One region of the Ferdinandcohnia sp. FSL W7-1320 genome, then DNA from elsewhere that is predicted to be linked to it. Evidence: predicted binding sites of a transcription regulator. Region 1 holds the regulator's gene; the other holds the start of a gene.
What was found. The regulator Rex, encoded in region 1, represses fermentation and respiration genes when NADH is low (regulators of the CRP and FNR family bind a similar motif). The targets are predictions, from matches to a motif close to TTGTGAAATATTTCACAA.
Positions count from the first base shown of each region.

Region 2: NST91_RS18935 (DUF2249 domain-containing protein) is a predicted target of Rex. The motif match lies at 1,607-1,624, and genes of this name have one in related genera.

Region 1 covers NZ_JBBPAM010000001.1:320,028-324,225, reverse strand. The annotation lists one part of gene NST91_RS01660 (IS3 family transposase) at 1-268, shown strand, start outside; gene tatC (twin-arginine translocase subunit TatC) at 336-1,085, opposite strand; gene NST91_RS01650 (twin-arginine translocase TatA/TatE family subunit) at 1,102-1,293, opposite strand; gene NST91_RS01645 (redox-sensing transcriptional repressor Rex) at 1,329-1,988, opposite strand; gene moaC (cyclic pyranopterin monophosphate synthase MoaC) at 2,017-2,499, opposite strand; gene NST91_RS01635 (ABC-F family ATP-binding cassette domain-containing protein) at 2,633-4,198, shown strand, end outside.
Region 2 covers NZ_JBBPAM010000001.1:3,835,232-3,839,429, forward strand. The annotation lists gene NST91_RS18920 (DUF2249 domain-containing protein) at 145-375, opposite strand; gene NST91_RS18925 (hypothetical protein) at 577-714, shown strand; gene NST91_RS18930 (cyclic nucleotide-binding domain-containing protein) at 873-1,562, shown strand; gene NST91_RS18935 (DUF2249 domain-containing protein) at 1,684-1,923, shown strand; gene NST91_RS18940 (DUF2249 domain-containing protein) at 1,923-2,129, shown strand; gene NST91_RS18945 (heme-copper oxidase family protein) at 2,144-3,385, shown strand; gene NST91_RS18950 (metal-sulfur cluster assembly factor) at 3,401-3,700, shown strand; gene NST91_RS18955 (metal-sulfur cluster assembly factor) at 3,917-4,198, shown strand, end outside.

The DNA.
Region 1 (4,198 bases):
TACCAGCCCTGTTTATCAAAAGCTGGTGAAAAAATTCAAATTGGAACAATCAATGTCTAGGAGAGGTAACTGTTGGGACAACGCCCCACAGGAATCATTCTTTGGTCATTTTAAGGACCTGGCTGATATAAAATCATGTGAAACTTTAAAAGAACTTAAGCAAGAAGTGAAAGCTGCCATCCACTACTACAATCACTACAGATATCAATGGAATATGAAAAAGATGACCCCTGTTCAATACAGAGATCATCTTCTTAAAGTAGCCTAGCTTTTTTTAAAATGTCCTTTACAAGGGGTACAGATTACAACGGAGGTTATTTTTTTTATAGATTTCCCTACTCTATCGAATTTGCCGCTTCCATTTCTGCTTTTAGTGCCTTCCTGTAGGCACTTTTTGATACAAGAATACTGATTTCATATAATCCGAATAACGGTACTGTAACCATTAAATGCGAGATTATTTCAGGAGGTGTGATTAAACCTCCGATGACTAATAGAATAAAATACGCGAACTTTCGTATTTTAGATAGAAACATTGGTGTTACTATTCCCAATCTTGTTAAAAACATCACAATAACCGGCAGTTGAAACAAAAAGCCAAACGGTAAAGTCAATTGCAACAGGAATTGAAAATATTCGTTAATTCCAATCACCTGATTTATATCAAGGCGTTCCGCTAACCTTGTCATAAAGTTCACTACAAACGGGAACAAAATAAAGTAGGAGAAAGAAACTCCTATTAGAAAAAGGATTACCGAAAGCGGAATATAACTCAAGGTTACCTTTCTTTCCTTTTCATATAAGCCAGGACTGATGAAGGCCCAAAGTTGATAAAGTAGAAAAGGAGATGAGATAACAAGGGCAATGATAAAAGCAAATTGCATATAGATTTTAATTGGATCTGTCATACGAAAAGCATTCATTGTCAGCTCTTTTGCTTCCTCTGCATTTTGCAAATAGAGAATAACTGGCTCTGCGAGAAAAAAGCTTCCTAATGCAACAATGAAGAAGAAAACGACTACGTAGATCAGTCGTTTTCGTAACTCTCCAATATGATCATAGACGGACATTTCTTTTTCATTCATGTGACTCATCCTATCATTACTTCACATCTTGAGTTTCATTCTTCTTAACATCATCATCGTCATCGTCTGCTAAACCTTTTGTTGCGTTTTTAAACTCACGCAATGTATTACCCGCTGCTTTTCCTAGTTGAGGCAACTTCTTCGGTCCAAAGATTAATAACGCTGCAAATACAATCAATAAAATACTACCGAATCCAAGACTTCCCACTGTAAGTCACCTCCCTACAATTATAAGATCTATTATTATTCTTCACTTGAATCATTTGAATCATTTGAATAATGCTTTAAGAAATATACAAGGGCTTGTAGTTCTACGGCCAAATCAATATGGTGAACCCGAATATGTTCAGGCACATTGATTCGTGCTGGGGTAAAATTAAGAATACCCTTGATCCCTTTATTAACCAAGCGGTCTGTAATCGACTGAGCTGCCCCAACCGGCACCGTTAGAATAGCCACCGTTACATCATCAGGCAATTCTTTTTCCAGGTCATCAAGATGGTGTACCTTTACTCCACCAATACTACTACCTACCTTATTATAATCCACATCAAACGCAAGCTCAATTTTTGTATTATTATTTTTTGAAAAATTATAATGTAAAAATGCTGTACCTAAATTCCCTACACCGATTAAAGTAACCTTCGTTAACTCGTCTTGATCTAAGGTCTTACTAAAAAAGGATAATAAATAATTGACATTATAACCATACCCCTTTTTTCCCAATGCTCCGAAATAAGAAAAATCTCTCCTAATTGTTGCGGAATCAACCTTAACCGCATCACTTAGTTCTGCAGATGAAACCCTCTGTTTTCCTGAGGCATGCAAATTTTTCAAAAATCGATAGTAAAGTGGCAGCCTTTTGGCAGTTGCTTGTGGTATTTTTGATTGTTCAAGATTCACCTTAATTCCTCCACTAACTTGGAACTAACTATAGCTCCCTTATAAAATCTCCGTTCTTTCCACCTGTTTTTTCAGCCAAATAAGTTGGTCCAATGACCATTCCTTTATCAACCGCTTTACACATATCATAGACAGTTAGCGCACAAACAGATGCAGCAGTAAGTGCTTCCATTTCGACACCTGTACTGCCCTTTGTTTTAACTGAAACCGTGATATTTAAAATATATTCATCTTGGATTGTCCAGCTAAAACGTATATCAACGCCCTTTAATGCCAATGGATGACACATCGGAATTAACTCTGACGTCTTTTTGGCTGCCATAATCCCGGCAACCTGAGAAACAGCAAGGACATCACCCTTACTAACCTCATTATTTATTATTTGCTCATAAATGATTTTATTTACAGTAATACTTGATTTTGCAATTGCTGTACGGACAGTATCTGCTTTTTCCGTAATGTCGACCATCTTGGCACGACCTTGCTCATTAAAATGGGTAAATGATGACATAAACAAACCCTCCCATAAACTATACACTATTTTAACACATCTGTCTTTGATACATCTGTGAACAATATCATTGCAGTTGCTCTAATTAGACAATATAAGATACACTGATGATAGAAACAAGAGGTGAAATAACATGATTTTACTACAAGTAAATCAGCTCAAAAAGTATTTTGCTGCTGATCTTATATTATCGAATATAAAGTTAGAAGTACAAACTCGCGACCGTATTGCCATCGTTGGACGAAACGGTGCTGGAAAATCAACACTTTTAAAAATTATTGCTGGCCATATGTCTCATGATGGCGGTGAAATTATCAAACCGAAAAGTGTTACCATTGATTACCTCGCTCAAAACACCGGACTTGAATCGAGTTTGACCATCTGGGAGGAAATGCTAACTGTTTTTGCCTCCTTACAAAAGCTTGAAAAAGACCTTAGAGACTTAGAGGTTAAAATGGGAGACCCATCCCTCTTTGAAAATCCGGTTGACTACCAAAAATTACTTGAAGAATATGATCAGCTACAGGTTGATTTTAAGGAAAAGGGAGGCTATCAATACGAAGCTGATATTCGATCCATTCTACATGGTTTTAATTTTACAGAAGAAGACTACCAAACCAAAATATCCAGCTTAAGCGGCGGTCAGAAGACACGCCTTGCCCTTTGTAAACTATTACTAACCAAGCCTGATCTGTTAATCTTGGACGAGCCAACTAACCACCTTGATATCAACACACTTACGTGGCTAGAACAATATCTACAAGGATATCCTGGAGCACTATTAATCGTATCCCATGACCGATACTTCCTTGATAAAGTGGTCAACCAAGTTTATGAAATTTCAAGACACACAAGCACCAGATATGTCGGTAACTATAGCAACTATTTAAAACTCAAGGCTGAAAACTATGAACTTGAGTTGAAAAAATATGAAAAACAACAAGAAGAAGTGGAAAAGCTAAAGGATTTCATCGCAAAAAACCTAGTTCGAGCTTCAACCACCAAGCGTGCCCAAAGTAGACGAAAGCAACTTGAAAGAATGGAGCTAATGGACAGGCCGTTAGGTGATGAAAAGTCAGCTTCCTTCCGATTTGAAATCGAGAGGCAAAGTGGAAATGACGTACTAAGTGCAAAAGATATCACCGTTTCGTACGAAAAAGGCAAACCGATTATCAAAAATATTAATTTCAATATTTACCGTGAAGATAGCATTGCTTTAGTGGGTCCAAACGGAATCGGAAAATCAACCTTACTAAAAGCAATTATTGAAAAACTCGACAACGTAGAGGGAACATTTCGCTTTGGTTCACATGTGACCATCGGTTACTATGATCAACAACAAGCGGACCTCAACTCGAACAAGCGAGTTTTAAATGAATTATGGGACGAATACCCTCTTAAAACTGAAAAAGAAATCCGTACGGTTCTTGGAAACTTTCTCTTCTCAGGGGATGATGTGTTAAAAACCGTTTCAACCTTAAGTGGTGGCGAGAAAGCAAGACTTGCCCTTTCGAAGCTAATGATGGAGAAATCTAATTTTCTCATTCTTGACGAGCCTACCAACCACTTAGACCTTGATAGTAAGGAAGTACTTGAAAATGCTCTAATTGATTATCCCGGTACAATCCTTTTTGTTTCCCATGACCGATATTTTATTAACCGCATTGCAACAAAAGTGTTTGAGTTATCTAATGAAGGA
Region 2 (4,198 bases), 3.5 Mb from region 1:
AACACCCTTTTGATTTTTTCTTCATAGTAGCATGAATGAAACAGCCTACCAAACAAAATTCATCATGAATCAAAAAAAGTGTAAACAAAGCCTTTAAAGACCATGCCTACACTATGTAAGAGATTGGAATCTGCGATTGATTTTTTATTTTTTACCGATTGCAACGCGCCATACTTCTGGTCCCTGTTCAAGGTATTCCCAAGTGAATGCGTCACCACGTTCGATCATAAACTGGTATTGGAGTGGTCTTGGATCGTGGTCATTTGATAGCTCCATGATTTCACCTGGTTGTAAACTATCAAATGTTCTAAAGATTGTTGGATGCTTATCCTTCGGTGCATAATCTGGTGCGTTTACTTTCGCTGCAAATACCATTTTAAAATTCCTCCTTTTGATTTATGGGTCCATTGTACCCGAGTCTTTTTAGACCATGTTGTGAAGCAAATCACTATTTACGTATGTTTTTTATCATATGTTCCGAAAACTATGCGATAATTAGATTAAATGAATATCCCACGTAAACATCTTGTCATTCTTCATGATTGTGGAGTTTAAAAGAATTAACGGGGTGAACACATGAAGGAATTTGTAGGCAAATGTAAGGAATGTGAAAAAGATATTTTTTGTTTAGATGGTTTTATTAATGGTGTTGTATTAGATGATAAAAATGGAATACTTTGCTTTAATTGCGCTGAAGAAAAGCATGATAACTAAGCTAGGAGTTTGACTCCTAGCTTTTTTGTGTCCAATTTTTGAACATTGTTGTCATCCTCACCGACTATGATTTATATCACTGTTTTAAAAAGTGGAATTGTTACACTAAATGTTGAGTAACCGCATATATAGTTTATTTTGAACAAGGAGTGAGACAGATGGGATTGCCATCGATTCGTGAACAATTGAAAGGAGTACCCTTGTTTCGGGAACTAACATCAGAAGAACTCGACCCAATTGTAGAAATTTCACAGTCACGATTATATAAACAAAAGATGTTTATCTTTATGCAAGACGATCCACTTGATCGTGTATTTTTCATCCAATCTGGAAAAGTAAAAATTTACAAGTCTGATATGCATGGGAAGGAACAAATTGTTTCTGTTCTAGAAGCAGGAGAAATGTTTCCTCATGCTGGCTTTTTTCGAAAAGGCGGATATCCCGCACATGCCGAAGTAATCGAGGATTCAAATATCATCTTCACCCCCATTGATAAGTTTGAAGACATATTGCTAAAAAATCCTGAGCTTTGCATAAAAATTTTTAAAGTGCTTGGTGAAAAAATAATAGACCTCCAAAAACGTCTAGAAGAACAAATTTTGTTAAGCACCCAAGAACAAATCATAATGCTTTTACTTCGTCTATGTAGGAGTAATGGTGAAAAGACTGGAAATCGCTTTAAACTTACAACTCATTTTACAAATCGAGAACTCGCTAATATGATCGGAACAACTCGTGAATCAGTGAGTCGAACGATTTCTGTTTTGAAAAAGAAGCATATTGTTGACTTGACTACAGACGGTTATTACTTATTAGATCATATGAAACTGCATGATGAGATTTTCTAAAACTAACTTTCAGCCTAATTGACAATCCTAAATAAAATTTGCATTTGTGATTCAGGTCACAACGTTTCTCATTGAAAATGATTATCATTAGTTTATAAACGTTGATAAGGGGGACTTTCAAGTGGAATCAAAAGTAGTAGAAGTAGATGTTAGGGAAGATCTTAAAAATAAGATTGAGCCATTTCAAAAGATTATGGAAGCCGTTAAACCTCTACAGAATGGAGATACATTCATCTTACATGCTCCATTCAAACCGACTCCTTTATTTCCTATTTTAAAGGCAAAAGGGTTTTCAAACGAGGTAGAGCAAATTGATAAAAAACATTGGAAGGTTACCTTTACTAAAAGAGGTGACAAATAATGATATTAGATAACCGAGGTCTTGAGCCACCAACTCCAATGATGCGAACGTTAAAGGCTCTCGAGAAACTAAACAAAGGTGAAACATTGACGATTATAAATGATCGTAAACCTATGTTTTTATATGAACAGCTTGAAGAACTTGGTTACAAGCATATAACAGAACCACATCCTGAAGGCGGCTTTCAAATTGAGATTACAAAATAAGGAGCTGCTTGATCATGATACCTCAATTATCAAATGAAACAAATATCAGGCTACCACTTTCTTTCATTTTATTTAGTGTTGCGGCATTGGTCACATCCCAAGTCATCCTGCTATTCAATGGACATATGGTGATTGATGGGAACTTTAGGGCCCCTGCCATTCTATCATCAGCTCATTTACTTATTCTTGGTTGGGCCTTAATGGTTGCGATGGGGGCAATGTATCAGCTTATACCGGTAGCATTTTTGACTCCGATTTGGAGTGAAAAATTCGGATTTATTCAATTTTGGATTACGGCAATTGGGTTTGGCGGATTTGGCATCACTCTTTCTTTTTCACCAGCCATTTCTATTTTTACAGGATCACTCGCTATAATTGGAATATTATTATTTCTTGTTCAAATGTTTATGACAATGAAAAAACAGGCAAAGAAAAACATTCTAACTGCATTCGTTGGTAGTGCTCTATTTTGCTTGTTACTCACTATTTCGTTAGGAATTCTATTGATTGTTAATTTAGGTGCTGGAATAGCTCACCTAGATCATTTTGCTGTTCTAAAAAGTCATATTCTACTAGGTGCCGCAGGATGGTTTACATTTTTAATTTTCGGCTTTTCCTATAAAATGGTTCCTATGTTTTCGTTAGCACACGGATTTTCGATGAAACTATCAAGTTGGGTTTATTTTGTTTATGCCCTCGGACTTGTTGTAACCATTTTCAGCTTTATTACTGAATTGAACCTAATGTTACAAGTTGGTATGGTTTTGCTTTTTGCTGGTTTCGCCTTATTTTCTTACCATATTTCCACTATCATCAAGGTTAGATTAAAGAAAAAGCTTGATAAACCATTTATTTTTTCATTAATTGCCATTTGTTTTGGCTTAGTTATTCACTTTTTCGGAATGGTTCTTGCTCTCTTACCAGGGTATTACAAATTATATGGTGTACTAGTCTTTCTTTATATCTTTTTATGGGTTGCAGGTAGCATTCTTGGCTATTTATATAAAATTATTCCTTTTCTTTGGTGGACACATAAATATAGCAAACAGATTGGTAAAAGCGATGTTCCTACTTTAAAACAAATGATTGATGAAAAAATGGCAATACCCATTTTTACAGGTTTCGTTGCTGGTTGTATTGTCGTAATTTTGGCCCTTGCCACAGGACAATTGCTTATCTTTTCGATTGGTCAAAGTATTTTTGTCGCTTCAGCATTCTTTTTCAGTTACAGCATTATAAGGGTTCTATTTAAATAAAAGGGGAGAAACATAATGGAATTAAAAGAAAAAATCCTTGAGCAGTTAAAACAAGTGATTGACCCTGAATTAAATATTAATGTTGTTGATTTAGGACTTATTTATGAAATTAATATTAAAGAAAATAATAATGTGTATATTGAAATGACGCTAACTACACCTGGTTGCCCACTACATGATAGTATTACCAGTGGAGTAAAGCATGCAGTTGCCTACCTTGAAGAAGTAAATGATATAGAGGTTTTAATGGTATGGCATCCTGCTTGGTCCCCTGAACGGATGTCTGAAGCTGCCATGAAGCAACTCAGAGGTTAACTATATTTAGCAAAATGCAGGGGATTTCACATTCTTAGATTGTTTCGTTATACTTAAGAAAAGCGCAAGGCGCCGTATATCGGCGACAAGCATAAGACGAGCGCTGACAGAAGGTGTTCTTTACCTTCAGAAGCGATTGGCTTATGACCTCAAGCCGATGGCACCTGGAGCTAGACACCTTTTAAATAAGCTATTTCTCGAAAGGAGAGGTTTTAAATGGATGAAGCTTTAAAGGAAAATATGTTGGGGGCGCTTGAACAAGTGGTAGACCCTGAGTTAGGAATTGATATTGTTAACCTAGGTCTTGTTTATGATGTGGATATGAACGATGAGGGTGTCGCTCAAGTTACAATGACATTAACATCCATGGGATGCCCACTTGCTGGAACGATTGCAATGGATGTAAAACGCGTTCTTACTGAATTGCCAGAAGTAAAAGACGTAGATGTTAACATCGTTTGGAATCCACCATGGAACAAAGATATGATGAGCCGGTAC